Linked DNA regions of Kordia sp. SMS9. The protein of the gene in region 1 interacts with the protein of each later gene in a pairwise test. Links are inferred from orthologs where the notes say so. Each region holds a gene or a part of one and is shown in the gene's direction. Other genes may lie near its edges.

Evidence for each region.
Region 2: the proteins of rpe (region 1) and eno interact in binary tests that used the Escherichia coli proteins (3 or more experiments, as listed by UniProt). The link is inferred for Kordia sp. SMS9 from one-to-one orthologs.

The regions. Positions count from the first base shown.
Region 1 is NZ_CP031153.1:2,355,007-2,371,224, reverse strand. What follows is about bases 6,352-9,253. They hold rpe (ribulose-phosphate 3-epimerase), read left to right. Parts: upstream 6,352-7,423; coding sequence 7,424-8,083; downstream 8,084-9,253. Other genes in these bases: KORDIASMS9_RS10255 (hypothetical protein), read right to left, coding at 8,156-9,253; KORDIASMS9_RS10265 (RNA polymerase sigma factor RpoD/SigA), read left to right, coding at 6,425-7,288. Outside these bases: KORDIASMS9_RS10295 (AraC family transcriptional regulator), read right to left, coding at 132-1,250; KORDIASMS9_RS10290 (GtrA family protein), read right to left, coding at 1,398-1,802; KORDIASMS9_RS10285 (CDP-alcohol phosphatidyltransferase family protein), read right to left, coding at 1,931-2,521; KORDIASMS9_RS10280 (CDP-archaeol synthase), read right to left, coding at 2,523-3,038; KORDIASMS9_RS10275 (phosphotransferase), read right to left, coding at 3,031-5,340; KORDIASMS9_RS10270 (7-carboxy-7-deazaguanine synthase QueE), read left to right, coding at 5,527-6,288; more of KORDIASMS9_RS10255, read right to left, coding at 9,254-9,820; KORDIASMS9_RS10250 (S-layer family protein), read right to left, coding at 9,832-12,102; KORDIASMS9_RS10245 (thrombospondin type 3 repeat-containing protein), read right to left, coding at 12,116-14,320; KORDIASMS9_RS10240 (T9SS type A sorting domain-containing protein), read right to left, coding at 14,337-15,122; KORDIASMS9_RS10235 (sensor histidine kinase), read left to right, coding at 15,629-16,218. UniProt on the Escherichia coli protein: Catalyzes the reversible epimerization of D-ribulose 5-phosphate to D-xylulose 5-phosphate.
Region 2 is NZ_CP031153.1:49,172-65,438, reverse strand. The notes cover bases 1-2,951. They hold eno (phosphopyruvate hydratase), read left to right. Parts: upstream 1-806; coding sequence 807-2,096; downstream 2,097-2,951. Other genes in these bases: KORDIASMS9_RS00210 (hypothetical protein), read left to right, coding at 2,620-2,951; KORDIASMS9_RS00215 (hypothetical protein), read right to left, coding at 2,161-2,427; KORDIASMS9_RS00225 (hypothetical protein), read left to right, coding at 50-652; carA (glutamine-hydrolyzing carbamoyl-phosphate synthase small subunit), read left to right, coding at 1-35. Also shown: more of KORDIASMS9_RS00210, read left to right, coding at 2,952-3,666; KORDIASMS9_RS00205 (DUF350 domain-containing protein), read left to right, coding at 3,672-4,193; KORDIASMS9_RS00200 (glycoside hydrolase family 9 protein), read left to right, coding at 4,372-7,002; KORDIASMS9_RS00195 (leucine-rich repeat domain-containing protein), read left to right, coding at 7,286-14,605; KORDIASMS9_RS00190 (citrate synthase), read left to right, coding at 14,830-16,119; KORDIASMS9_RS00185 (dimethylarginine dimethylaminohydrolase family protein), read left to right, coding at 16,202-16,267. UniProt on the Escherichia coli protein: Catalyzes the reversible conversion of 2-phosphoglycerate (2-PG) into phosphoenolpyruvate (PEP). It is essential for the degradation of carbohydrates via glycolysis.

The DNA.
Region 1 (16,218 bases):
TCTTTTTTTGGAAATTTTCTTTACAAAAGTTTAACTGCTGTTTTCAGTAGCAATATTGTCATGTAATTGTTTGAAAATAAATTGCTTTTAAAATGTCCGAAATCTTCTTTTGGATGAAAATTTAGGACATATCAGTACTTTTTTCGATATTCGGAAGGTGTCAAATCGGTAAACTTCTTAAACGCTGTATAAAAGGTAGAACGCGAATTAAAACCACATTCCAACCCGATGGCAACAATCGTGTAATTATCAAAATCGTCATCTTTCAATAATTCTTTGGCTTGTGCTACGCGCAGTGAATTGATGTAATCTGAAAAGTTATACTCACTACACGTATTGATCAATTTTGACAAATGTCCCGCACTAATTTCAAGTTCTTCTGCCAATGGCTCCAAACTCAATTTTGCATCTAAAAATCGTTGTTCTGAAACAATATAACGCGCAATGGTTTCAAACTCTTGCTGATGCTTTTCTGACAAATCCTTTTTTGCTTCTGCCGCAACTTTCTCAGTAGTTTCCAACTTTAATACAGCCAACTTTCCACGCAATAGAATTCGATCATGCAATAACGTATATCGTGAAGTTCCTTGATATCCAATCCAATACAACAATACTGAAGTTGCCAAGCGTAACGGATAATACGAGCGATAATCATCATCATAATACGTATTCAATACAATGGCTAAAATCCAAAATCCGAGAACGAATCCACCCAAAATTAAAAAGATTTTCAACCACTTAATATCGTCATAATTTGCAATAAAATCGAGCAATTTACTTTCTCCAAAAACAATTCGAAGACATTTATAAAAAAGAAAAATAGAAAAAGCAGCATTCACCATTTCCTCAATGTACGTGTACATTTTTACGGAATAAATATTCGTTTCCGAAGCATTTAAAATAAAAACACTTCGCAAAATCAATTCCAACACAAACAATACGATCGCAACTTTTAAAAAACTCCGAACTTTACCTTGAATGTTTAAATAATAAATAAAAAACATATAAAACATCGGCATAATGAACATATACCAAGGCACTAAAAACTGTCGTAAAAAGAAGAAATCGAAACGAAAATCTTTGGCAATTAACCATGCTTGCAAGTTGTTGAGCGACAAAAAGAAAACCGTCAGATTCAAAAAAATAATCACCTTACTGACTTTCTTTTTAGAAAATAAAGTGAATCCATTGAAAATGAAACCTTGAACAGCTCCAGCAATCAATAAAAAATTAAAAAAATTAGCGCTCATTAATTTTTCTTTGTTGTGAAAGTAGGAAACTCAACTTAAAATTGAAATATTTTTTTACTTTTATTTCATACAGTGATTTCCCATAAACTATACTGAACAGTTACAAAACTTCCTTTTTGTTACCTAGTTGTAAGTGCTAAATTATCTTTAATTTACAATTGGCTTGAAAATATATTTTTTTAAAAATACCAAACTGATCAATGCTGTTGACGCTAGACAAATTCCCCAAACCAACCGATGATTCAAATGCAAAGCTTCAGCCAACAACCAATTGAGTCCCGTGCTAAAAACCAGCGCACCAATATCTACAACATACGCTCTATACAAACTTTTAAAATACGACGTTTTGTGTGAAAATGTAAACTGTCTGTGCAACGCGTGTTGCCGTGCAATTCCAATAATGAAAGCAAAAATCCAACTTATAGTCGCTCTAGGCGAAAACGGATTGAAGTAATACACAATTTCGTACGTAACAAATCCTAAAACTGCGCCAATCACAGCAATGATCAGCATTCGAAACGTTTCGGATTGTTTGTAAAAATTGAAAATCATGCTTGATAAAAAGTTACGATTATCGTTAGAATTTTAAGTTAATTGTCACTTCGAGCGCAGTCGAGAAGGCACAGAACCACTATTTCTCCAAAGAAATCTCGACTGCGCTCGATTTGACATCAGCATTCTTATTGAGTAACTAATCTTCTTCGTTCTTTCAAAACCCAATACAAACCTTTCGCATCGGTTTGCATTGTATCGGAAATGAACAAAATAATAAGTTCTTCGATATGTGAAATGTAGCCGATAAGCATTGCTGCGTAAAACAAATATTCGTTGTAACTCCACGCAAATAATACAAAAATAAAGAAACCTTGTACGTATCCGCCAATTTTTGTGGTGTATAAATGCAGACTTGGATATTGTTTGAATTTGATAAAAGAAACGATCAGACCAAACACAAAAAAGCCAATAAACAGCCAAAGCATCCAAATGGAATTGGCCATTTCATCCAATTTAAATGTAAAAATTCCGATAAAAGCCGCAATGAACGTTCCGTTGTCTGCTAGTGAATCTAATTTTGCGCCAAATTCCGTTTGCAAATTGAAACTTCGCGCAATCAATCCATCTAAAATATCTGTGACAAGATTCACACATAAAAAGATGGCGAATAAATTTTCTTTTCCTGCGTAAATAAACCACAAAATCAGCGGAAATGTGAGCAATCTATAAAAACTTAAAAAGTTGGGAACGTTGTATATATTTTCTGTTTTTTGCATGTTAAAATGATTTTTTAAGGTGAAATTGCACTAAAAGTTGACTGATAATGATGTGTGTAGCACTGCTGATACAAAAGAGCAACATTGCATTTTGCAACGAAATGTTTCCCATCAAAAAATACACGAAACTCACGCCAAAAGCAGAATCCATTTTGTCAATCAGCATGAACAAAAATTTGTTAGAAGAAGCCTGCGTTCCTGGTTGAATTCCCAGTTTTCGCTTCATGAATGAATTTGGCAATTCAAACAACATATAGGCAAAACCAAGTACAAATCCTGTAAAAAATGATAATGGTATTTGAAAATCGAAGGTGAAATTCAACAAAAACAACAGCAATCCATTGACGAGCGATACAAATACAAAACCGCGCCATGTTTTGTTTTTTCCGAATAATTTCTTTGAAATCGGTTGTTTCAATACAGGAAACACATCCTTCTTAATCACGAGTATATGCAGCACATTCGATAAGATTAAAGGCACCAAAACAATATAAATATGTTGCAAAAAACTATACATCTTCTTCCAAAAATTGAAGCATTCGCAATGCTGTTTGTAATACGCGCTTTGAAAAATCATACGCTACCAAAATGCTAGAAACTTCGTAAAAGGAAAGTCGCGTCACAATGTATACTTTTAGTGAATATGTGTACGCTTGCAACCACGTTTCCCAATCCTTATCTTGAGATAACTGATAGTGTGTTTTGAGATAAAAATAAAATTCGTCTTTTTTGAAATTTGGCAGCAAGGTAAAACTCAGAAACTCTACAATATCGCGCTGCGGATAGTCAATTACTGCCAATTCCCAATCGTAAATTGCAGGAATTCCATTATTTCGAACGGCAATATTTCGCGGATTAAAATCGTTGTGAATGATGGTTTTTTCAACTGAAATTTGACTTTCTTGTGTTTGTAAATCGTCAATTTCGTTATATAATTTTTGCAATACGAATTTGTCTTTGTCATCCGCACATTCCGAAATTAAAATCTGCATCAGTTGTTTGTACAATGCTGTGGATTTCCAGGGTTGAAATTCTTGTACATGTCTAAAATCTTCCATGGGTACATTTTGATGAAATTGTGTAATTACTTTCATCACAGCACAAATTGTGGTCGGATTCCAGTGTTCTGGATGATTCTCAGAGTTCATAATTTTCATCTCCTCAACAGGCAAAAACTCTTGAATCAGCATAAAAATCTCGCGTTTCGGATTGACGTGTTTTCCAAAATATTTTGGCATGAATTCAAAACCGATTTTGTGTAAATACGAATAGACTTCAATTTCTTTTAAATGACAATTGTGGTATTCCAAATGTCGTTTGGATTGCTTCAACGCATCCGACAATGCAGGATTGATCGACGCCGCAATGGTATGCAAACCCTTGACAATCTCATCATCCAACGGTTTTGATTTTATAAGCACATCTTTCGATTTGGCAATTCCGTTGGGCTGTGTATAATCTATTTGAAACGGTAAAAAACCAATGATTTTTTTATTGACTTTGGAAGCGATATTCGTCAAAATTCCATTCTCCAATAATTCGTGTGATTTCGATTGAATGTCTTGAATTTGCTTATCTTCAAAAAAACCATTCAAACTCGATTGTACAAAATTGGACGTCAATTCGGATGGCAACAACCAGTGTACAGGTTTATTTCTACCCAATTTTTCATGTGCTTTTGCGAATTCACCACTGACAATTGCAGCATACGTCGAAATTTCCAATCCCAACGCAAAACCTGCAATCAACTTAGCAAATCGCTCTACTTTTCCAGTACCGTAACAATCCATAATTTCCAAGGCTTGCGCTTGTCTCGGCAAGGAAGTTCCTCCGCCAACGCTTCCAATGACTAAATTGGGTAAGGTCAATTGCAGAAACAATCCATTGTCTTTTTTTTCCAACTGCAACTCTCCTACACTCGATTCGTGAATGGACGCCAAATCTTGTCCTGTTGCCACAAAAATTGCCGCAATCGCGTTGGCTACATTGATATTATACCCAATCATTCCATCTTTTTTAGCCAATTTTTTTGACGGATGAAAGCAACGCAACAACTTATCTGAAGTCGTTCGTAATATTTTTGTAATAATTTCTTCGGGAATCGTACATTCTGCCACGACATGAATGCCTCTTCCCGATTCCATATTGTATTGTGAAACCTTTTTATCACACGCACCATTTCCTTCAATAATAAAATCTACTGGCGTAATTCCTGTGGCATTTATAAACGCGTCTACCAAATACAACATCGCATGCCACGTGCAGGTTGTTGTCATGTTTTGTCCCGAAGCATCGCCAGTTGTGTAGGTAAATTTGGTGTGAATAATGTGTGCTTGTTGTATGCTTTCAATCTGAATCAATTTTCCATGGTTGGAATGTGCTGCTGCTGCTTTTTTGATATCATGAAACGAATCGTCCACAAATTGCTTAAAACGAGCTGCTTCGTGTTCATCTTGAAAAATAAACATCGGCGCACGCGTCATTTTTTGCCATTTGACCTCCGCAGAAAAACCATTGCTTTTACTAATGACTTTTGCACCGCGATTCATACTCGCAATGAGCGCGCCTTCTAAAGTTCCTGCGGGACAATAGGTTAATTCTTGGTTTTCTCCATTGCTAAAAAGTAGCGGACCGACGATTCCCAAAGGGATTTCGGTGCTTCCAATATAGGATTCTATGTTTCCGCGAATGTCTTGAAACTCCAAGCGCGATTGTGCAATGATGTTGGTATTGATATTTTCTCTTTCGAGAAAGTCCAATCGCATGTTGGTGGCAGTGCCCGTTACGAGTCCTCTGCCTGGTATAATCGGTATTTCCATAAGTTTTCAGTTTGCTTATACTCAAATGTATTGTAAAAATCACATTTAAAATGATACTTGATACAAATACTCAATTTATTTTTTGCGTTTTTCGCAAATTTTAATACAAATACAATTCTATAACACATTGTTTTGTCACTCAATTCGGAATGCGTTAATTTTGCAGTCTATTTTGAAGCAGTATTTATGACCAAATTGAAACTTGCAAATTTGAATGGCAAGCCCGAAATTTTTCATTCCATTCAAGGAGAAGGAAAAAACATGGGACAACCAAGCGTGTTTATTAGAACATCGCTGTGCAATTTGCATTGTGTTTGGTGCGATACCGATTATACATGGAATTGGGAGAAAACGCGTTTTGCGCATGTAAAAGACGCCGATCCTACGTATAGAAAGTTTAAAATGGAAGAAATGATTGTTTCGCTTACGCTGGAAGAAATCTATGTGGAAGTCGCAAAAACGGGTTGTAAAAATATCGTCTTAACTGGCGGCGAACCGATGATGCAACTCGAAGAACTTTCTGCATTGATCAAATTTTTCAATACAAAAGCAGCCGATTATTTTTTTGAAATCGAAACCAACGGTACTATTTTACCAGATGCCACTTTTGAAGCGTTGATAGATCAATATAATGTTTCACCCAAATTAGAAAATTCTAACAATCCAAAGAAATTACGCGAAAAACCAGCAGTTTACTCGTATTTTGCTACCAACGAAAAGGCTGTTTTTAAGTTTGTAATTTCGTCTGAGAACGATCTCACGGAAGTGTTAGAAATATGCAACACCTATAAAATTCCCAACCAAAAGGTATATTTAATGCCCGAAGGCACCAACCCAGAAGCATTGCAACAAAAGCAACAATGGTTGATAGAAGTCTGTAAAAAGTACCAATTTCACTATACCGATCGTTTGCACGTACATATTTATGGCGATAAAAGAGGTGTGTAATTCATTAATTATGAAATAATTGCACCTTTCAAATAAACTTTATTTCAAATAATTCTTAGCTTTTTGTAACATTTTTGTCATTTTGTACGTATAACTAATTGCGTAAGCACAAAAAATAAAATCCCAAGTACATTACATGAGACAACTTAAAATTACCAAGCAGGTTACCAATAGGGAAACCGCGTCATTAGACAAATATCTTCAAGAAATCGGTAAAGTTGACCTTATTACAGCAGACGAGGAAGTAGAATTAGCTCAGAGAATCAAGGCTGGCGATCAAATAGCGCTAGAAAAATTAACAAAAGCTAACCTTCGTTTCGTAGTATCGGTTGCAAAACAGTATCAAAATCAAGGATTGACACTTCCTGATTTGATCAATGAAGGGAATTTGGGACTTATTAAAGCCGCACAACGTTTTGATGAAACGCGTGGTTTTAAATTTATTTCGTATGCCGTATGGTGGATTAGACAATCTATTCTTCAAGCATTGGCTGAACAATCGCGTATTGTTCGTTTACCTTTGAACAAAATTGGTTCTATTAATAAGATTAATAAAACTTTTGCGTATCTTGAGCAAAGTCATGAACGTATCCCTTCTGCGGAAGAAATTGCGAAGGAATTAGACATGACTGTGAATGATGTAAAAGAGTCGATGAAAAACTCTGGACGCCACGTATCTATGGATGCGCCGTTAGTGGAAGGAGAAGATTCGAACTTGTATGACGTATTGAATTCTGGTGAATCGCCAAATCCTGATAAAGAATTATTACATGAATCTTTAAAGACGGAAATTGAGCGTGCGCTAGAAACTTTGACGCCAAGAGAAGCAGACGTTATTCGTTTGTATTTCGGATTAGGAAACCAACATCCAATGACTTTGGAAGAAATTGGTGAAACGTTCGACTTAACTCGTGAGCGTGTACGTCAGATTAAGGAAAAAGCGATTCGTCGTTTAAAGCATACTTCACGAAGTAAAATATTGAAAACATATTTAGGATAAATTCCTACTAACAATACAGCAGTTTAGTTTTTATAACATAACTGTTCGTTTTTTGATTGATGAATGACGCTCTCGCATTGCGAGAGCGTTTATTTTATAGTACTTTTGTCGGCAAACAACAACACTCTACAAATTATGTCTACAAAACGAATTGCGCCTTCCATCTTGGCTGCAGATTTTGCCAACTTACAACGCGATATTGAACTAGTAAACGCAAGTGAAGCCGATTGGTTTCATATTGATATTATGGACGGCGTTTTTGTGCCGAATATTTCCTTTGGAATGCCAGTTTTGAAAGCGATTAACAAACATGCTACAAAAACTATTGATGTCCATTTAATGATTGTTGATCCTGATCGGTATATTGAAACGTTTGCTGATTTGGGCGCGAATGTATTAACCGTACATTATGAAGCGTGCACACATTTACACAGAACGCTACAAGCGATTAAAGCGGCAGGAATGAAAGCTGGTGTAGCATTGAATCCGCATACAAATGTAAGTCTCTTAGAAGACGTAATACAGGATATTGATTTGGTATGCATTATGAGTGTGAATCCTGGTTTTGGCGGACAATCGTTTATTGAGAATACCTATGACAAGGTCAAAAAGTTGAAAGATTTGATTGTTAAAAAAGGTGCTGCTACCGAAATTGAAATTGATGGTGGTGTCAATGATAAAAACGCCAAAGCATTGGTTGATGCTGGTGCAGATGTGTTGGTTGCGGGAAGTTTTGTATTTCGTTCAGAGAACCCGACGCAGACGATTCAGAATTTGAAACAGCTAGTTTCTTGAGAACAAAAAATTACTTTTACAAAAGCGGTTCTGTTTTAAGCACAACCGCTTTTCTTTTTGAAATTAATTGTATTAGTTATTTTCAGGACAGGTAATTTGCTCTCGAATTAAAGAGCCATTTGTATTAGGCTTGTAACGAAAACATTTCCCATCAGTAGATTTTAAGATGATTCCCCGATAAATATTACTCACATAAATATCTCCATTTTCTACTTGAAGTTTGGTTTGGGGAGTGTTGGTTCCAATTCCAACAAAACCTATTTCTGCTCCTGCTTGCGACTGACACGCGTCTCCGATACCATTATTATCTGTATCTAATTGATTGTTATTGGCAACATAGCGACAATTATCACATGGATTTCCTACACCATCATTATCGTCATCCAATTGGTCTGGGTTTTGAATGTCATCACAATTATCTACAGCAGTAGAAAGTCCGTCATCAGTACAGTTTGAAGTGGCTATTGTTAGATCGGAACAAGTAGCTCCATTATTCGCCAAGGTAATTTCAGAAGGTTCTATACCTCTATTTAAAAGCACCTGTAGTACACAACATTCATCTAGTAACGGATTGTTTTCAATCACTAAATCCAATCCTGCTAGGTTCATTTCTCGTAAAGCCAAAATGTCTGTCAACACTGGATTGCTTCTTAATTCTAATCCAAAATTAAAACGATCTACATGCAATCCTGAGATACTAGTTAGTAATGGATTAGACGTCAATTCAATTTTAGTACTCACATCACGTATATTTTCTAATCCTTGCAGGTTTGTTAAATCCGAGTCTTCAATAATAAGCGTATTGATATCTAATACATTTTGAAATCCAAGTAAATTTGTTAGGTTACTTTGCCTAATTTCCATAACGCCTATATCTGTGAGATTTTCCAAACCATCTACACTGGTAAGATTGGAATCTTCGATAATGAATGAATTGATTTCCTGCACATTTTGGAGCCCAAGTATATTAGTAAGGGCACTTTGTTTAATTTCAAGATCTTCTATGATCGTTATACTATTTAAACCATCTAGATTTTGTATCGGGTTGTTGATAAATTTTACGTCGTGTATTGTTGTTCCTAATAGCACATCACTTAAACTTGTTAAAGATGCATTTCCTTCTATATGTATGGGATCATCATTATTAGACCAATTCCCTAAAAATGCTATGGACGTGAGACTATCATTATTGAGTATTTCAGTGACTCCTGACGCCGTAGGTGTGTACGATAATTTGAAATTTAAGTTAGATAGTTGTGCGTTATTTTTCATTTTAGGACCACTTCGTGTACCAATATTTGAAGTTCCATCTCCTAAAATAATTGATTGTAGATTATCATTATTACTGATTTCAATATTTGTCACTACACCTGTTAGACTTGGTAGTGAAATTGCGGTTAAAAGATCACAATTTACAATTCTTAAATCGCCTGTTATCGTTTGAATATTTTCTAATCCTGCCAACGAGGGAAGGCTTTGTTGTATTTCTATATATAAAAAACCCGTGACTTCTGTGAGAAAGGAAAGTCCAGAGAGATCGAGAACAGCATTGGGATCGAGGAAACTCCCGATGTAAAGATTATTTACCGAAGTACACGTACCTGCATAGGTAGCCACAAAATCGTCGATTGATTGTTGGTTAGCTAAATACACAGTGCTATTACTAGCACACGGTTGGGCTACTGCTTGGTGTAGACTGGCTGTAAAAAACACCCATATTAATATAATTTTTTTCATCACTTTTATTGTTATTGTGGACAAATTATTTCCGTCCCTACTAATTTCCCATTGGTATCAGGTTGGTAACGAAAGCATTTTCCATCTGCGGTTTTCATGATGATGCCACGGTTAATATTACTTATAAATACATCGCCATCTTCCACATGAAATTTAGCAAGCGGATTGTTTGTACTAATTCCTACGAAACCTGTATTTGCACCTGCATCGCCTTGACATGCATCGCCAATTCCGTCATTGTCAGCATCTAATTGATTGTTATTAGCTACTGTTGGGCAGTTATCGCACGGATCGCCAATGCCATCATTATCAGTATCGGTTTGATCTGGATTGCTAAGATCTTGGCAGTTGTCATTGGCAATGACGCCATCTTCACCACAGCCATCTAAAATGTCAGAAGTAGCATCACAATTGGTATTATTCCCAGTTATACTTATAACACCTTCAACCGCGCCATTGTTGTACAATCTTTCCAAAGGACAACATTCGTCAAGACTTGAATTATTTGTTAAGTTTAAGCCTCCAAAAATTTTGAGTACTTCATCAATGTGTGTTATGTTCGTTAAAGATTGATTGCCATCGATTGTCAAATTTCCGTATACTGTTAAATTATTTCCAAGTCCGTCTATATTATCTAAAGATGCATTGTTTTGAATGGTAATATCATTAAAATTTTCGATAGTGCCTAAATCTGATAAATCGGTCAAACCAGCGTTATTTATGATTGAAATATTTTTTCTAAATGAAGTCACTGAATTAAATAAGCTTAGGTTGGTTAAGGATGCGTTTCCTTGAATTACTATGGAATCACTTGATGAATCAGTATTTATATTTCCAAGTGTATATAAAAAATCGGTAAAGCTTTGGTTGTTTATAATTCTTAAAGACTCAAAAGTCATATTAGAATTACTTCCCAGAGATATGGATTGAAGTGCATTATTACCATTTACTTCAAATTTTGCCAAATCGTTTCCTAAACTTGGAACCACAATAGTTTGAAGTTGATTACAATTAGACACTAAAAACTCTTCCCCAAAAGATGATAAGCCACTTAAACCGTCCGTATTTTGCAAACTAGAATTATTGCTTATCACTACATTTCTACCTACGGTATTTAGTGAATTTATTCCATTCATGGAGACCAGAGAAGTATTATTTGTCACTTTTAAATCTAGAGATATGTCATTTAAGCTATTTAATCCTGTTAAAGATGTGAGTCCTGAATTATTCAAAATTCTAAATTCACCTCCGACAGAAGTTAAACTTTGTAAGCCATCCGTTGAAGAAAGAGAGGAATTTCCATTTATTTCTAAATTTTGCTGAACAGTTGAAACTCCATTTAAACCTTGTAAAGACTGCAAACTAGGATTGTTTATCAACGTGCATTGTCCTTGCACAGCAGTCAATCCACTAAGTCCATTGATTGACGTTAATGTTGGATTGTTCAAAATGTAGAGGTTTTGCAAATTACTTACATTCGAAAGTCCATCTAAATTGAGTAGTGACGCATTATCAACAACACTCAAAAAATTTTGAATACTTGCTATATTGTTCAATTCATTCAAAGAACTTAATCCTGTATTGTCTACTACTAAAGTCAGGATGTTTGTAAAAGCATCAAGACCTGCAATGGAAGACAATGAAGGATTGTCTCTTAAAAATAATGCCAGTCCTGTATGCGTATTTTCGTTTAAAACATTTAACCCTGAAAAGCTAGTTAAATTTGGATTGTTTAAAATTTCAATAGAATTGACACTACGGGTAAGCGTTAATGATAAATTTGATATGCTGGTATTTTCAACAATGACATCTTGTGTCACCTTCATTTGGGTAAGACCATTAAGACTTGTTAACGAAGGATTGTTTTTAATCGACATCAAGAAAATGCCTTGGTTAGGTTGTAAATTTTGTAGCGTAGCGGTTGAGGATAGGTTTGAGTTATTGTGAATGTATAAATACTTCTGAGTACCTGTTGCATAGCCAATATCAACAATATTTTCCAATCCAGTTAGATCTGTCAAATTCGTACCAAAAATACCTAAAATCCCTCCAACATTCGTAATGAATGAGAGTCCAGATATATCTGTTATATTATTATTCGTGCTATTTCCTATATATAAGTTAAAAGGAATAGTATTACAACCTGTACTCGCATGGGTAGCAACAAAGTTATCTACTTGAAACTGGTTTGCTAAAGTGACACTTCCAGAACTGCAATTCTGAGCATGTAAAGTAAGTATTCCAAGTAAACATAAGATTGATACGTATATTTTTTTTTTCATTTTAGTATATATTTTATTGTGGACAAATAATTTCTTGTCCTACTAATATTCCTTGTTCATTAGGCTTGTAGCGGAAACATTTTCCCGAAGCCGTTTTCATGATAATTCCACGGTTGATATTGCTAATAAATACGTCGCCATCTTCAATGTGTAATTTGCTTAATGGTGTATTTGTGCTGATTCCCACAAAACCTGTATCTGCTCCAGCTTCAGCCTGACATGCATCGCCAACGCCGTTTCCGTCCGTATCTAATTGATTGTTATTAGCGACTGTTGGGCAATTGTCACATGCATCACCAACGCCGTCACTGTCTGTATCTAATTGATCTGGATTGCTGACATCTTGGCAATTGTCATTGGAAATCACGCCGTCTTCACCACAATTATCAAAAATATCGTGAATGGAATTGCAATTTGTATTGTTCCCGTACAGTGTGAAGCTTCCTGTTACGGTTCCTTGGTTGTAAAAGCGATCCAGAATACAGCATTCATCTAAATTTGGATTGTTAATCAATCTCATATTTTCATGTACTTTTACCAAATCATCCAAGTAACTTATGTCTGTCAAATTTTGATTTCCTGAGATTTGTAAATCTCCAAAGACCTCAATATTTTTTCCTAAATCATTTAAATTTGTCAAGGAAGGATTGTCACTAATGGTTAAATCGCCTGAACGTGCCAAAAAACGAAGGTCGTTTAGGTTGCTTATACTTGCATTATTTACAATTGAAATTCCTTTTCGAAAATTAGTTAGCGTACTCAAAAATTGCAATGAAGTCAATGCAGGATTCCCTTCTACTATAACACCAACGTCAGAAGAGGAAGCTATATAATTTGCCATCTGAAATTGAATATCAGTTAAAGCTTGATTGTTTTTCAATTCTAATCTAGTGAATGAAAGTTGAGAGTTATCTGAAATTGATACAGATTGTAACGCATCATTTTCCTTAATTTCTAAAGCGTTCAAATCGGTTCCTAATCCAGAAAGGGTTATGTTTTGTAATTGATCACAATTTAGTATGCGAAAAATAAATCCAAAAGATGATAAACTACTCAAGTCATCTACGTTTGGTAAACTGTTATTATCACTTATTGTGATTGCGCTGGTAACGGAATTTAAAGCACTTAATCCGCTTAGTGAGGATAGTGAAGTATTATTATTAATAGTCATTGTACCATTAATTGTACTCAAGCTTGAAAAGCCATCAATCGCGGTTAAAGAAGCGTTTAATTCAATTAAAAATTCTCCTGAAAAAGAATTTAAATTAGTAAAACCACTAATCGTATTTAAAGAACTGTTGTTTCTGATGGTGAGATTCCCTGAATGGGAAGTCATTCCATTAAATCCATTAATTGATGTCAAGGCTCCATTATATTGTATATCTATATAACTTGATGGAGTACCAGAACCGTTTATTGCATCGATGGATGTTAATGCTGGATTATTAACGATGGTACAAGAATTACGAATGGCTGCATTATCTAAACCTGTAAGAGATGTAAGTCCAGTATCAATAATTCTTAAATTGCGTATATCTGTAAAGGCTTGCATACCGTCAATACTAGTTAGAGATGGATTATCTCTAATGGTAACTTCAGTACCAGGGTACGTACCGTTAGTGTTAATTATAAGTCCTGAAAACGATGTCAAATTTGGATTGTCTCTCACACTAAAAGTATTAATGAAGCTTCTTACTGTAGCTTGAAAATCAGTGATTCCTGTATTGGTGACAATCACTTTATTTTGAGCCTCAAGATGTGAAACTCCATTTAAACTTTGAAGTAATGGACTGTCAGTAATGCGTAATTCTCGGATTCCGTCTGGAGTATTCAAATTTTGCAAACTACTGATGGATGTTAAATTAGGGTTATTTGTTATTTCTAATGTTTCTGAGTAACCATCAGCTGCACCAAGTGTTGTAAGATTTTGAAGACCATTTAATGTAGTGAGACTTGTATTTCTAATGATCAATGAAGATGCTATTTCTTCAATAAAAGATAATCCAGAAATGTCTACAATGTCATTAATTGTTCCAGGGTTTGATTGTCCTATGATCAATGAAATAGGCAATCTATTACAACCTGTTGTAGCATACGTAGCTACAAAATTATCAACACTAGATTGCGTATATAAATTTACCGTATAATAACCACAATTTTGCGCAGATATGCTCAGCAATCCAAAGCAACATAAAATTGTTATGTATATTTTTTTCATTCTATAGTATATATAATTATTGAACTTTAATTTTCTTCACATTGAACTTTTGCTCACTGTAGATTTTTACGAGATACATTCCTTTAGCAAGTCTGCCCAAATCAACTTTATCTGTTTTGGTAGTAACTAATACTTGCTTTCCTATTAAATTATAGACTTCTACTCTGTCAATTTTATCCAACGATCGAATGTAGATAAAGTCATTGGTTGGGTTTGGAAACACTTGTAAAGATTCAATGGTAGCTTCTTGCACACTTAAAATACTTTCATGCACCAATCGTATTTGTCCAGGCAAGGTATAATCAACAGCAAAACCCGTAAGATTGCCTCCTAAAGTTACCGCGGTAAATTGTCCAGAAATATTTCCTGTATACGATATGATGGTGAACGAATCGGTTGTGGCAGGTACAAAACCGTCAATGGTAGCAATGTCTAAAATTCCATTCATCACCAAATCGCCATCTACAAATACATGATCGTGTCCATTTTCAATGCCAATCCCTGCATTTCCCTGGATGTCCAGCATAAAACCAGCAGCCGAACTGTTGATTAATGAAGAATCAAAACTTAAATCGCCAATAACGACTCCAGGATTGATCACCGCAAAATTCATGGCTTCCGCAAAATCCATGGTGCCATCGCCTTTAATTTGTCCATTATTCCTATTTACAAAACTCTCAGTACTGAATACCACAGCAGACTCTTGCAGCATGATTTCTGCGCCATCATTGACCAAACTTTGACCATAAGATTGACAAACAACGCCAGTTAATACGACGAAATATAGTATGTTTTTTATCATAGAAAGTATGTTTTTTTTGTAATAAAAATGTATTGGCAACTTTTTAAATGTAACCAATACTTTACACTATTTTTACTAGTTGAGGCTGGGAGAGAAGTAAAAATGCAATATCCTCTAAATTAAAAGAAAATCTATAAATAACTAACAATTCTAGTTTTTTTATAATGATTTTTTTGAAAAAAGCGGTGTTATTTGATGTTTCTATTCTGAAAAACCTTCTTTAAAACATCTTTTTTAAGACAAAAAAGTATGTTTTTTATGTCGTTTTTCGAGAATTTTCCTCTCTTTGTAATATTTTTTACAAAGCACACCTTAAAACACTAAAAAACAAAAACTTAACCTCTTAATACACTTTCTATTTTCCGTGAATATAGAGCCTGTTTTCGCGAAATGGGGCAAAACCCTGTTGCCTTTTGCGTGTAACAATCGTACATTTACGTATACCAATTTTATAATCTATCCCTAAAGCCAGCATAACAAATGTTAACTCTAAAAAAATGTATTGAATGTCATTAAATGAATTATCGTTACGGTACGATCTTTTGAATTCTCAAATGAATCCGCACTTTATTAATAATGCAATCCAAAGTATCTGTAACGCAATGACCAAAGGAAATGTGAATCAGTCGATCAACTGGCTTAATAGACTTTCACATTTGTACCGATTGGTTCAAAAATCGACCAAAAGTAAATTGATTGATTTACAAGACGAAATTAAAATTTCAACGTTATATATTGAATTGCAACGCGATCTTTTTGAAAAAGGATTTGTCTATACAATTGTAATTGACGAAGCATTGAAAGCCGATTTAGAATTTACCAAAGTTCCACCGCTTATTTTACAACCTTTAATAGAAAATGCCATTGTTCATGGTTTGAAAGGTATGAAACGTACTGGAAAAGGAGAATTGAAAATTTCTATCAAACTAGAAGAAGAACAATTGTACGTGTGCATTACCGATAACGGTGATGGCATTACAAAAACAGCAGAAGAATTGAATGAAGGTTCAGGAATTTCACTGGAGAATATTAACGAACGCTTAAAAATCATCAATGGCTCGGAGAGTAAAAAGAAACTGTTGGATGTTCGCACCTT
Region 2 (16,267 bases), 2.3 Mb from region 1 along the record:
TTATAGAAAACATTCAAAAAGTAAAAACGGTTTAATCACAATCAACAATATGCAGCGAATTCTCTCGATTATAAGTGTGCTACTATTGATAGTTTCTTGTAAAAACGATTCAAAATCTGAAAAAGAAGCTTCTAAAAGTGGAAAGATAACCAAGGTTGTAGAAGTGAACCTTTCTACAGATCAAGAACAATTCTTAGCAACAACGATTGCCTATTTCAAGCAATGCAAAGCGGAAGCTACCAACAGAAACGATTGTCGTAACAGCATTACAGAAATGATCTCTGAATTTTATTCGCTGGATGATTTTAAAAATGAAAACGATCAATACAAAGTATATGATAGCATTCAGGCGATTGTCAAACGATCAAATTCGTGGACAAAACTAGGAAAAGCTAGCAATCAAGAAGTCTTGATAAAAGCACAATCTGCCGCCAATAACGGAAACGCTACCATTGCTATAGATATGTCAGAAACCTACGGACAAGTCGCAATGATCATTCCAGGGAAACTGTCCAAATCAGGCGCATGGAAATTGGAAGTACCAAACGCAGCAGCGTTGGTAAATTACAATGCAGACAAATCGTTTACGGAAAAATCGCTTTCGTATGCGTTCAAATCAACAGAGAATATCGTGTTATTCACGAGAAAATAGTTGCAGTATTTTTTAGGGAAAACGTTTTCGCATTTCATAAAAAAAGGCAAAAATCAAACATCGCTAACATATCCATAAAAGCAACGGCAAAGCTTATAAAACTTGATATAGTTTCGTAAATTAGCCTAGAAGAACAACAGAAAAAGACAAAAAAATGAGCAGAATAATCAACATTCACGCAAGACAAATATTAGATTCAAGAGGAAATCCTACGGTGGAAGTAGATGTTATAACGGAAACAGGAATCTTAGGAAGAGCCGCAGTACCATCAGGAGCATCCACAGGAGAACATGAAGCAGTAGAATTAAGAGATGGCGGAGACGCGTACATGGGAAAAGGAGTGAGTAAAGCTGTTCAAAATGTAAATACAACCATTGCAGATGCTTTAATTGGAGTTTCTGTATTTGAACAAAATCATATCGACAAAGCAATGATCGATTTGGATGGAACTCCAAACAAAGGAAACTTAGGAGCCAATGCAATCTTAGGTGTTTCTTTAGCAGCAGCCAAAGCAGCCGCTAATGAATTGGGAATGCCTTTATATCGTTATGTTGGTGGTGTTTCTGCAAATACCTTACCTGTACCAATGATGAATATCATCAACGGAGGTTCGCACTCAGATGCGCCAATTGCATTTCAAGAATTTATGGTGATGCCTGTAAAAGCAAAAAACTTTACACATGCGATGCAAATGGGAACGGAAATTTTCCACAATCTTAAAAAAGTATTGCACGACAGGGGTTTAAGTACCGCTGTAGGTGATGAAGGTGGTTTTGCGCCAACCTTAGATGGTACGGAAGATGCACTAGACACCATTTCAAAAGCAGTTGCCAATGCAGGATACAAACTAGGGGATGAAGTCATGATTGCGTTGGATTGCGCTGCGGCGGAATTTTACGTAGACGGAAAATATGACTATGCAAAATTTGAAGGGGAAACTGGAAAAGTACGTACGTCTAAAGAACAAGCAGATTACTTAGCAGAATTAGCGGCTAACTATCCAATCATTTCTATTGAAGATGGAATGGACGAAAACGACTGGGAAGGTTGGAAATACCTAACAGAAAAAATTGGAGACAAAGTACAATTGGTTGGAGACGATTTATTTGTAACGAATGTAGAACGTTTATCACGAGGAATTGAAAACAACATCGCAAATTCAATCTTAATCAAAGTAAACCAAATTGGAACCTTGACAGAAACCATTGCAGCGGTAAACATGGCGCACAACGCTGGATATACTTCCGTAATGTCGCACAGATCTGGGGAAACAGAAGACAATACGATTGCCGATTTAGCAGTTGCCTTAAACACAGGACAAATCAAAACAGGTTCAGCGTCACGTTCAGACAGAATGGCAAAATACAATCAATTGTTACGCATTGAAGAAGAACTAGGAGAAGTAGCATACTATCCACAAGACAAAGCTTTTAAAATAAGCTAATACTTCACACACATACAATAAAAAAGCGGTCGAATTTCATACAAATTCGACCGCTTTTTTTAGTTTACGCGCAAGTTACACAAGTTAATTCTTCACAAGCAGTTGCTCTGCACGTTAAAATACCTTCGGTCAATGGCGGTATGGTTGGGTCTGGGCAACCACAGGTTACATGCGGACAATACGAAAATACTCTCGTATACTTTTCTGTAAAGTCGATAATCGTATTGATGACGTCAGACACATCTATAGAGGCATTGCCTCCAAATGTTTTATTCAAATTACTTACCGATTGTTTACGGAGCGTTAAACTCTTCAAATTCTTTTTTTTCATAATATAAAAGTGTTGATTTAGAGTAAGTTATAAAAAAAGAAAATGAGTCAATTACGGTTTTTCCGTAATTAATATGTTATAGGTCAGTATTTTGAAAGAATCTAGGTGTAAATTGGTATTACTAGTGGAAGTTTTAAAACAAACGAATCAACAAAAAAATAAAAAAACGAAAAAAAATAATATCTTTATGACATGACCGACAACAACAAACCAAATGGCTGTCTTGTGAGTTTTCAACGGCTCTTTTCAGGAATAATGGCAATTTTGGCAACCATATTTTTAATCATTGTACTCATTTACTTAACGTATAATGTAAAAATAGAGGGAATATCTTTATTGGTGGTCACGGCAAGTAGCTTCTTTGTACTGCGCTATATTTGGAAAAAAGTAAAGCGAAAATCAACTTCAAACAAACAAGTAATAAAAGGTGTTTTTTCAGACTTCTTCCGAATCATCATTGTATTTGCCATTTTCTCTGTTGTTATGGTAATTCTCGAAAAAAATGCAGGAAATAAAATAACAATAAAAGAAACAGAGAACGATACAGACAAAACAGAAATCGTTACTACAACCGAAAATGGAAATGAAATTCGCTACATTGTCAACAAACAATCTTGGCGTGATTTTGCAGGCAATTGGCATCGGATGGATTTCAAAATAGCCGAAAACAACGTGCAAAAATCTAAAAAAAATCGCCACAGCTTTCGCTATACGCGTAACTTTTCTTGGGGAACTTTTTACAAACACATGGCAGATCATGATCGACCGCTATTGGAACATTTGTACGATTCTTTTAGCAAAATTCAAAAACAAAAAAAGTTAAACAGAAGACAATTTGCCGAATTGATCATTACCAGCATTCAAGACATTCAATACAACTATATAAAATCGTCACCTTGTGATGGAAGTGAAGAATTTCCATGTGTGGGAAATGTGCGACTCGGAATTTTTGCACCTGTAGAATTCAGCGCCAGCTTGCAAGGCGATTGCGACTCCCGAACGGTATTGCTATTTGTATTATTAGCAAAATTTGAATATGATGTCGCTATCTTAAACAGCAATCAATACAAACATTCTGTGCTGGGAATCAATATACCTTCCACAGGAAAATACAAAACACGTAACAGAAAAAAATATTATTTCGTAGAAACGACTGCAAAAAATTATACAATAGGAAATTTGCCAGCAAAGGTGTCAAATGTAGGCTATTGGAATTTTGTATTAGTCAATAAAAAATAAAACTTATGAACACAGATGTATTCTATTTAGCACTTAGTCAACTCGTACTCTCTATCTTTTTGGCGATTGTCATCTTCTTTATTTCCTATAAAATACTGATCAAAATATTTAAACTGAAAGAAGAAAACTTAAACGATTCCAACTTGGCATTGAGTATTTTCTTTTCAGGAATTATCTTTAGTACAGGGTATTTGCTAAGTGGAATCATTCCGTCTATCATCAATGCGATTGGCATGTTGAAAGTGCATGCAAAAGAAAATCTATTTGTAGAAGTTTTAAAATACTCTTCCTTATCATTATTTGTTGGTTTTTTATTGGCAGGTGTCATTCATTTTAGCGCATTTATGTTGACAAAATCTATGACGAAACACGTAGATGAAGTTGGTGAGTTAAGAAAAAATAATTTAGCAGTCGCGATTTTACTCGCTACCATTTTAATTTCCATTACCATCATTGCCAAAGACAGTTTGGTATTTTTGATTGAACTCTTCTTACCACAACCTGTGGTTACGGAATATACGGCGTAGTGTGAATATGAGGTTACTCAAACAGAAAAGTATCAGCAAAACGTATACAAAAACAGGAAAAATATCAACATCATAAAAATCACTTATAATATTGATAATCAATTTTATAGTTAAAATATACCCAAAGCATTTTACAAAAAATTAGACTATTCGTATCTTTAAAAGAAAAGGATAGCTCATGAAAAAAATTACACTACTTCTAATATGCTTCATACCCATATTGCTTCAAGCACAGCAATTGATCTCCATCACGCCCGTAAGTGAAAACACTATTTTATTGCGTTTTGATGAAGGCGAAAAAGATTTCACCAACTTTGATGAATTCTACGTTTACAGCGCGCCCAATGCAAGCTATTATGGACAAATAGATGAAGCACAAGCATTACTTCCTGCAAACTTTACGATTACAAGTTTGGATGATGCTTTGTATGCAACGCCACAACAAGCTATAGCAACGTTTTTTAAATCAAAAGAACAAGTAGCTTTGCAAGAGTATTATGTATATGTACGATTGCCAAATGCGATGGAAAATGGCAAAACATATACCATAAATGTTTCCAATATAAACACACAACAAAACACCTTTTCGCTCACATTTGATACCTTCAATACCTTTTCGGAAAGTATTCATGTCAATCAAGTGGGAATGATAGCAAGTGCTACTGAAAAATTTGCCTACGTATCGCAATGGCTGGGAAAAAACAATGCAGCGAACAGTCACTATGAAGATTTTACAAACTTTATTGGCGCAACCTGTCATGTAGTGCGTGCTTCAGACAATCAAATCATCTATACAGGAACAGGCAATAACGGATTGCAGTTTCGCATGGAAAATACGTTGGCAGATTACTCAGAAGATTTTGCTACGAAATATTGGTACAATTCTCCTGTGTGGGAATTTGACTTTTCAACTGTTGGCATCAACATTCCGACAAGTGATGATGAAGAATATAAAATTGTCATTGAAGGCATTGGAAGTTCGTTTCCTTTTAAAATATCAGATAGAGTCTATGACGATGTGTATAAAACCATTTCCAACAGTTTACTATATCAACGAAGCGGATTTGATCGCGGAAACGAATATGCACCTTTTGTAAAACCAGTAGATCATGTGCCTGGTGTTGATGGTTTTGAAATTACATATTCCAACTTTAGACGTATGGATGTAGATTTTGGTGATGACGAAAGCTTTATACAATTACCAGCACAAGCTACTACGGCTGTCAACCCTACAAATGCGACTGCTTGGATGGTTTCTCCAGATACAATGCCATGGGGAAGTGGTGGACATTTTGATGCAGGCGATTTTGATGTGTACATTCAACATTTAAACTTACCGATTTACGGTGCATTTTTATATCAACTCGCACCAAATGGTTTCTTGGATGGCGATTTAAACATTCCAGAAAATAATAATAATGTTCCAGATGTGTTAGACGAAGTACAATGGACACTTGATTTTTTTAGACGTACCAAAGGACCTACAGGCGGAATTTGTGGTGGAAAAGAAACCAACGGTTATTACGGGCCATCTTACAACGATGGTTCAGGAAATTCTTCTTCCGAGCAAATGTGGTATGTATATAAAGAAGATCCTGCGGCTTCGTACGTGTATGCAACGGCAGCAGCTTTGTTTTCACAAGCATTAAGTGTTGCTGGCGATGCAAACAATCAAGCAGATTTGTATAAAAACGAAGCGATTAACGCGTACAATTGGGCAAATGCCAATGTCACAATAGCAGATTTAGATCAATTTTTTCAAGGAATCAGTTACGCCGGAAAAGTAAAAGATTTAAAACTGTCAGCAACGGCAGCTTTATACAGTTTAACAGGTATGCAAGAATATTTGGACTATTATCTCAACAATTCGGTAGTCACAACGCCGACAACCTTACTCTATCAATATCAAATATATGATGAATCGTTAGCAAACTGGATATTTAGCGTGATTCCGCAAGACAAATGGGGAAATTTTGACGCAGTTGCCATCAATTTGCAAAGCACACAAATTCAAGCCATCAATTACTGGAGTGCTGTTTGGGGAACAGACGATATCAGTCTAAAACCAATTCGTTTCATAAAATCGCAATACCAACCGCCAATTTTGGGTACTACTGGTTCTACGCCGCAATTGATGCCGCAAATCATGTCGCACTATCACACACAAGACACGCAATTACTCAATAAAATGTTGTCAAGCAACGACATGTTATTAGGTGGAAATCCTGAAAACAAAGTATACATTACACGTGCCGATTTGTTTGGTGCAGAGCGGTATTCCAGAGAAGTATTGCACGATGCAGCCATGAGCAACGCAGGAAATGCAATTCCGGGAATTCCATTATATACGCATCATTTGGACGGACAAGAAAACTTTGTCATGTCGCCACCAATTGCCGATTGGCCATATATGGAAATGAACTTAGATGCTAGAGTTTACTTTTTACAATCAGAATTTACGATTCATCAAAATACTATACAAAGCATGATGTTTTATGGATATCTTAATTCGATATTCAATCCAGATTTAATTTTGAATGTTCCTGAAAATCCTTTTAATGAAACACAACGACTCGTCATATATCCAAATCCGAATGACGGAATATTTAGAGTCAACTGGCAATCCAATAGTACATTCAACGAAGCATGGTTGTACGACATTAATGGACGAAAAATAGACTTCAAACAAAACGGCGTCTTTGCTGAAAACGGTATTGAAATTGAAACAGGTTTGCTCACGGAAGGTATTTATATCTTAAAAATAAACTTAGACGATGATATTATCACGAAAGAAGTAAACATTCGATAACTAAAAAAAAGTTAATTATAGACAAAAGAGTCATTTTATGCAGGCATAAAGTGGCTCTTTTCAGTATTACTAATAGATATTTATAAATTACGAGTGATTTCCCCCGTGTAAAGTCGTCAAGAATATATAAGTTAAGTACTTTAGCAAATGCAAATTCTTCCCCAGACAAATTTGCTCAAAATAGCTTCATTTTACAATAAGAACTCAATGTATGTCACCATGTATTTTGAAAATTGGTTGATACACTTTACATGCATTTTTACAAACCGATTAAATCCTATACATGAGATTAAGACTACTATTTGCATTATTGATTTTTACAAACATCATTTGGGCAACTACAGAAACACCGCCACCTTCCAACGACAACTTTGCAAACGCTATTCCGGTAAGTTGTGGAGGAAATTATACAGCATCAACAGCTGAAGCAACGTTAGACGAAAACAATGCGCCTGATGGTTTTGGGGCAGACTTAGATGCACCAAATATTTGGTATTCGTACACAGGTAATGGAATTCCTGAAACCATTACGTTAGATTTATGTGCTTCTGGATACGATACTTCGTATTTAATATACACGGGAACTTCTGGAAATTTAACCTTGGTGGCAGGAAATGATGACAATGAAGGCCAATGTGGGCCCGGATATCGTTCGTATGGAACCTTTGAATCTGATGGAATAACGACATATTATATTACAATAACAGGATACAACCCAACAAGTATTGGAGCGGTTGATTTAACTGTTTCTTGTTTGCCAGCAGACATTGTTTATATAACAGACGCAAATTTTGAACAAGCATTAATTGATTTGGGAATTGATTCGGGAACGGTAAATGGATATGTGTCAGTTGCCGATGTTGACCAAGTAAATGACTTGAATATCAGTAATAAAAACATAACAAGTCTATCAGGAATTGAAGCGTTTACAGCACTTGAAATTTTAATTTGTAATAACAATGCAATTCGTTCTATCAATCTAGAAAATCAACCCAGTTTAACTTTACTAAATTGTAGCGACAATGACTTAACATTTCTAAGTGTAAAAAACGGTAACAATACTAACATAACGTCATTCAACGCTTTAAATAATTTTGATTTAGCTTGTATTGAAGTTGATAATACTGCATACAGTACAACGAACTGGACGAACATTGATAGTGGAGTTAGCTTTACACAAAACGACTGTACAAACGTAACATTTGTGCCAGATGATAATTTTGAGCAATACTTAATAGATCAAGGACTTGATGATGTATTGGATAATTATGTACTAACAAACAACATAAATACGATTGAAGTGTTTTCTATATCCAGTCGTCAAATTCATGACCTTACAGGAATAGGTGGTTTTACAGCGCTGGAAGAATTAAATTGCACAAGCAATGAGTTGACGAGTTTAGATTTATCTCAAAATGTAGCATTGCGCAGATTAAAATGTTATTTTAACGAGCTTACCAGCATAAACTTAACGCAAAATACAGCGTTAGAAAGATTGGAATGCTTCGTAAATAATTTAACTACAATTGACCTCACACAAAATACGGCACTTAACTATTTACGAGCAGAGCTGAATCCTTTGGGCACTCTTGATCTGAGTCAGAATTTGGTATTAGATTATATAAATCTCTCAAGAACACAATTAACAGCCATAAATCTTACTGCTAACGTTGCATTAGAGAATATTGTGCTAACGAACAATTTACTGACAAGTATAGACGTTTCTCAAAATGTGAATGTAAAAGGTCTTTTTGTGGACGATAATTCACTAACAAGTATAAATGTTGTTACCAATCAAGCTTTGCAACAATTTTATTGTGACAATAACGCAATTGAATATTTAGACTTGTCAAATAATACGCAACTAGTTTCATTACAAGCTTCAAACAATGCACTGACAGGTATAGACTTGAAAAGCGGAAACAATACCATACTTCCAAGTGCTATCGGTGGCTTTTTTGACGTAACTGGCAACCCAAACTTAACATGTATAGAAGTGGATGATGTAGCATACAGTACTACAAATTGGACAGATATTGATCCGGGACTTACGTTCAGTACAAATTGTAATCCATCACCAATTCCACCGAATGATGAGTGTGTAGACGCGATTCCAGTACCAATAAGTGACGGCGGTTGCAACACAACGGTTTCAGGAACCTTGGCAGGCGCAACAGACTCAAATGTATACCAATGCTTTGGAAACACGAATAGTTTTTCAGATGTGTGGTACAGTTTTGTTGCCACAGATACAGCACACGATATTAAAATATTAAATACTTCAGGAATAAACTCTAGCGTATTTCACACGGTTATTGACGCACAAACGTATTCCTGTGGAAACATTACGGATGCAGTTTACTGTACGGATGCACTTGAACGACAAGCAACAGGATTAACGATTGGAGACACCTATTACATTCAAGTATTTACAGATGTAGCAAATTCAACGGAAACATTTGATGTTTGTGTATCCACACTAAATATTCCAGGACAAACTTATGTGCCAGATGATAACTTTGAACAAGCACTTATTGATTTAGGATATGATGATGTTTTAGATGATTATGTAACTACGGCAAACATTAACACGGTTGAAACGTTAGATGTTTCAAGTGAAAATATTGCCGATTTAACAGGAATCCAAGGTTTTACTGCATTAAAAAATTTAAAATGTACATCAAATAATTTGATAAGTTTAGATGTTACTCAAAACACAGTCTTAGAAATTTTAGACTTCGGACTAAATAACATAACAGCTATTGATATAACGCAAAACACTGTCTTAAAAATATTACGATTCCAACAAAATAGTTTATCAAGTATTGATGTTTCACAAAATGTTGATTTAGAAATTTTTGCAGGAATGTTCAATGGGTTACAAAGTTTAGATGTAACCAACAATACAAAACTAACACTCCTAAATTGTTGGAGTAATGGTATCGACGAAATTGATTTGTCTCAAAACCCAGATTTAGAATTCTTATCTATGAGAATAAACGATCTAGTAAGTTTAGACATATCAGCAAATCCAGTACTAAGAAGTTTAGATTGTCATGCAAATGAACTAACATCATTAAATGTTCAAAACGGAAACAATTCAAACTTTACAACATTTGTAGCAACTAACAATTCTACATTGAATTGTATTCAGGTTGATGATGTAACGTATAGTACAACCAATTGGACACAGATATCAAGTGGTTCAAGTTTTAGTACGGATTGTGGTTATCTTGAAAATGATGAATGTGTAGACGCGATTCTAGTACCAATAAGTGATGGCGGTTGCAACACAACGGTTTCAGGAACCTTGGCAGGCGCAACAGACTCAAATGTATACCAATGCTTTGGAAACACGAATAGTTTTTCAGATGTGTGGTACAGTTTTGTTGCCACAGATACAGCACACGATATTAAAATATTAAATACTTCAGGAATAAACTCTAGCGTATTTCACACGGTTATTGACGCACAAACGTATTCCTGTGGAAACATTACGGATGCAGTTTACTGTACGGATGCACTTGAACGACAAGCAACAGGATTAACGATTGGAGACACCTATTACATTCAAGTATTTACAGATGTAGCAAATTCAACGGAAACATTTGACGTATGTGTGTCTACAAATACAATTCCTGGACAAACCTACGTGCCAGATGATAACTTTGAGCAAACACTTATTGATCTCGGATACGATACAACGCTAGACAATTATGTAACTACGGCAAATATTAACACCATAACATCTTTAAACGTAGTAGGCAAAAATATCGCAAGCCTAACAGGACTTGAAGACTTCACAGCATTACAGTCGCTCGATTTTTCAATCAATAATGTTACTACAGTAGATCTTACTCAAAACGCTCAATTGAGATTCTTATTACTTACCGGAAATTCACTAGCAACTATCAATGTTTCTCAAAATCCACTCTTAAGAGGGTTAACTGTTGAAGAAAATTTATTGACAACTATCGATGTCACTCAAAATCCACTTCTAGAATCACTAAACATTTCAAAAAATTTATTTACGTCTATCGATGTTACTCAAAACGCTGGATTAACTAATCTAGATGTAGGAGAAAATTCACTAAGCCAAATAAATGTCACTCAAAATCCTGTTTTGGCCTTTTTAACACTAGATAAAAACAATTTTTCTGCCGTAGACGTTACAAACAATCCACTACTTTCCAGTTTATCTGTTGAAGAAAATTCATTGACAACAATTGATATCACCCAAAATCCAGTATTATTAGGTGCCTATTTTGGATACAACCAATTAACAACAATTGATGTTTCTCAAAACCTAGCACTAGAAACGCTAGTTGTTACTGCGAATAGCCAAATTTCAACAATAGATGTTTCTGTAAACGCAGCTTTAAAAAATTTAAGGATAAATAGCACACAGATATCAGAAGTAAATGTTTCAAATAATCTAAACTTGGAAGGTTTGTCCGTGTCAAATTGTCCCATAACTGGAGTTGATCTTACTGCGAATGTTGCACTACAAAATTTAGGTGTCGTAGGAAGCCAATTAACTACGATCGATGTATCTCAAAATCCAGCATTTGTAAGCTTATTTTGCAGTAATACAAGTACACTTACCAGTGTAAATATTCAAAATGGAAACAATACAAACGTTACAACCTTCTTTGCTTTAAACACACCAAATCTTACCTGTGTTCAGGTAGATAACGTAGCATATAGTGCAGCCAATTGGAGTAATGTAGATGCTGGAATAAATTTCAGTGCAAACTGTGGTTTTCCTGTAAACAATACCTGTGTAACCGCAATCAACGTCCCAATAAGTGGTATTGCATGTAACAATGTAATAGAAGCGACAATAGTTGGTGCTACGAACTCTAATTCGCTACAGTGTTTTGGAAACAATGCAAACTTTACGGATGTGTGGTTTAGCTTTGTAGCCACCGAAACAACACATAAAATTGCATTACAAAACCTAACAGGTTCGCCAAACTTTCTTTGGCACTCCCTAATTGATGCTCAAGCATATACCTGTGGAAACATTACAGATGCCATTTACTGTACAGATGCATTAGAAGATACCGCAACAGGATTAACAATAGGAAATACGTACTACATACAAGTATATTCACATGTAGCAAATGCAAATACTACATTTGACATTTGTGTGACTTCATTTGCAATTCCAGGGCAAACATACGTTCCAGATGATAACTTTGAGCAAGCACTCATTGATCTCGGATATGACATAACTTTAGATAATTACGTAACAACAACAAATATTTCTGGCATTGAAAACTTAAACATCTCAGAAAGAAGTATTGCCGACTTAACAGGAATTGAAGATTTTACAGCGTTGAAAGAATTAAGATGTGAAACAAACAATCTTACAAACTTAAATATCACGCAAAATACACAACTTACCCTTGTTCACGCATTTAACAATACGCTAACAAACGTCGATTTTACACAAAACACAGCGTTGGTGCAACTATTCATATCAAACAATCAATTGTCGACTATTGATGTATCTCAAAATACAGCATTGGTAGATTTAGGTATTTTTACCAATCCGCAACTAGGAAGTATTGATGTATCTAACAACTCAAACTTAAAAACATTAAATATAAGTTATACACCAGTTTCAGAAATTGACGTTTCCAACAACTTAGCTTTAGAACGATTGTCATTTGTAGATTGCCCTATATCAGAAATTGACGTAACAGCCAATTTAGAATTGAGACAATTAAGTACTTCGCAGAGTCTAGTGACAAGCGTTGATGTATCTGGAAACCCATTATTTGAATGGATATCTTGTAGAAACAGTCCATTGCTTACACAATTAAACTTGCAAAATGGAAACAATACGAATTTTGTATTTTTCCTAGCTACCGATACGCCAAACCTAACCTGCATTCAAGTAGATAATGCTGCCTACAGTACTGCAAATTGGACAAATATTACTCCAGGAACAAGTTTTAGTACAGATTGTGGGTATCTTACGAATGATGAATGTGTAGACGCAATTAACGTCCCAATAAGTGATGCTACATGTAACAATGTAATAGCCGCGACAATGGCAGGTGCAACAAACTCTAATTCGTTACAGTGTTTTGGAAATAATGTAAACTTTACGGATGTGTGGTTTAGTTTTGTTGCCACCGAAACAACGCATAAAATTGCATTGCAAAACCTAACAGGTTCGCCAAACTTTCTTTGGCACGCCCTAATTGATGCAGAAACATATACCTGCGGAAACATTACAGATGCTATTTACTGTACAGATGCATTAGAAGGTGAAGCAACAGGATTAACCATAGGAAATACCTACTATATACAAGTATATTCACATGTAGCCAATGCAAATACGACATTCGACATCTGTGTATCTACAAACTCAATTCCAGGACAAACCTACGTGCCAGATGATAACTTTGAACAAGCATTGATCGATTTAGGCTTAGATACCACCTTAGACGATTACGTAACCACAGCAAACATCAACACGGTAAACGACCTAAACATTCGTAATTTGGGTATTTTTGACCTTACAGGAATAGAAGACTTTGCCGCTTTAGAAATCCTAAACTGTGGCTTAAACTTTTTGGGTGAATTAGATCTAAGTCAAAACACAAACCTTAACTATCTCATTGCAGACAACGCGGCGTTGGTTGCCTTAAATATGCAAAACGGAAACAATACCAATGTCACTACGTTTGTCACACTCGGTAATGTAGATTTATTCTGTATTCAAGTAGATAATGCTGCGTATAGTACTGCCAATTGGACAATTATTGAAGCTATGACAAGTTTTAGCGAATATTGCGGAAATCCTATTCAGTTGGCGGCGAAAGTATACTTACAAGGCGCGATGCTGCAAAATACAGACGGTTTTATGAGAACCGATTTAAAAGATAACAATCATATCTTAACCGTAAGTCCATATACAGATGCAACGGCGATTCTTGCAACCGATCCTGTATTTACTGCTACGGGACAAGACAAAATTGTCGATTGGATTTGGGTAGAACTCAGAGATGCCGCAAATCCATCAGTGGTCTTAAATGGCAAATCTGCGTTATTACAACGCGATGGAGACATTGTAGAAGCACTTTCAGACAATACGTCAACTCCTGTAAACTTTGCGCGCGCGCCAGGCGATTACTATGTCGTTATAAAGCACAGAAACCATTTAGGCATCATGTTAAATATGACTATTTCTTTTACAAATATGGTCACTGCTGTAGATTTTACAGATGGTAACAACCAAATTACCCATGGTGCAAACGCACAAACGACCTTTGGAATGCCCGCAAATACGGTAGGAATGTGGTGTGGAAATGTAAATGGTGATGGTGTTGTGCAATACTCAGGAACCAATCCTGATGCGCCAGCCATTCTCTCAACAGTACTAAATGATCCTGACAACTTCCTAAACTTTCCAACGTTTACAGTAAGTGGTTACGAAGTAAATGACGTTAACATGGATGGAAGCACGCAATACACAGGTACAAATCCTGATACGCCGCTAATCCTACAAAACGTACTAGCGCATCCTGGAAACTTTCTAAACTTTAGTACCTATCAAATCGTAGAACAACTACCTCAAAACGAATAAAAAACAAAAAAACAGATGTAAAAATATCCAACAAATAAAAGCTGTACACAAAAAAAGACTTCTATCAAAGGATGATGACATATTTAAGCATTAACATCATTTATTTTTATCATAAATTTTATAGATACTTTAATTGTTAAATCCTTTATAAAGTATTTTCATAAATCGCTACATATTTCGTAATTTAGCGAACCAGATAAAAACAAAAATATTCAATAGAAAATATGTCAGATACCACAGCTACGTTAGAAATTAATGGTGAAAAATATGAGTTTCCAGTAATTGAAGGAACAGAAAATGAACTTGCCATTGACATCAAAAAATTAAGAGGCTCTTCAGGAGGAATTATTACCATTGATCCAGGATACAAAAATACAGGTTCTTGCGAAAGTGCCATTACGTTTTTAGATGGAGAAAAAGGAATACTTCGCTACCGAGGATATGCTATTGAAGACTTAGCTGAAAAAGCAGACTTTTTAGAAGTTGCGTATCTATTAATTTTTGGAGAATTGCCAAATGGAGAACAACTGACAAAATTTCACAAAGACATCAAAGCACAATCTATTGTTGATGATGATGTAAAGAAAATCTTAGACGCATTTCCGAAAAGTGCGCATCCAATGGGCGTTTTAGCATCACTGACAAATGCTTTAACTGCTTTTAACCCATCTTCTGTAAATGTGGATTCGGAAGAAGACATGTACAAAGCGATTGTGAGAATATTGGCAAAGTTTCCAGTATTAGTAGCTTGGACGATGCGTAAAAAACAAGGTTTACCATTAGATTATGGCGATTCGTCATTAGGATACGTAGAAAACGTACTCAAAATGATGTTCAAGCAGCCAAATGAAAAATATACACTCAATCCGATTGTCTTAAACGCGTTAGACAAGCTTTTAATTTTACACGCAGATCATGAGCAAAACTGTTCTACATCAACCGTAAGAATCGTTGGTTCATCACACGCAGGATTATTCGCTTCCCTAGCTTCTGGAATCTCTGCACTTTGGGGACCATTACACGGAGGTGCTAACCAAGCGGTATTAGAAATGTTAGAAGCAATCAAAACAGACGGTGGCGATACTAAAAAATACATGGCAAAAGCCAAAGATAAAAGTGATCCATTTCGTTTAATGGGATTTGGACACCGAGTTTACAAAAACTTCGATCCAAGAGCAACGATCATCAAAAAAGCTGCGGATGAAGTATTGGCAGATTTAGGAGTAGAAGATCCAATCTTAGACATCGCAAAAGGACTTGAAAAAGAAGCCTTAGAAGATCCGTACTTTGTAGACAGAAAATTATATCCAAATGTAGATTTCTATTCAGGAATCATTTATAGAGCAATGGGGATTCCAACAGAAATGTTCACGGTAATGTTTGCTCTAGGACGTTTGCCAGGATGGATTGCACAATGGAAAGAAATGCGCACGCGCAAAGAGCCAATTGGTCGTCCACGCCAAGTATACATTGGAGAAAATCACAGAGAATTTAAAACAATCTCTGATAGATAATACAGAAAAAAACACCCACAAGCTTCATAGATTTTCATATCTGTGAAGCTTTTTTACTATATACACCTTACCCAAAAACTACATGTTAGCATTACACGTAAACGATGAAACTTCTACACTAAAAGCGGTGATTCTTGGAACTGCTGAA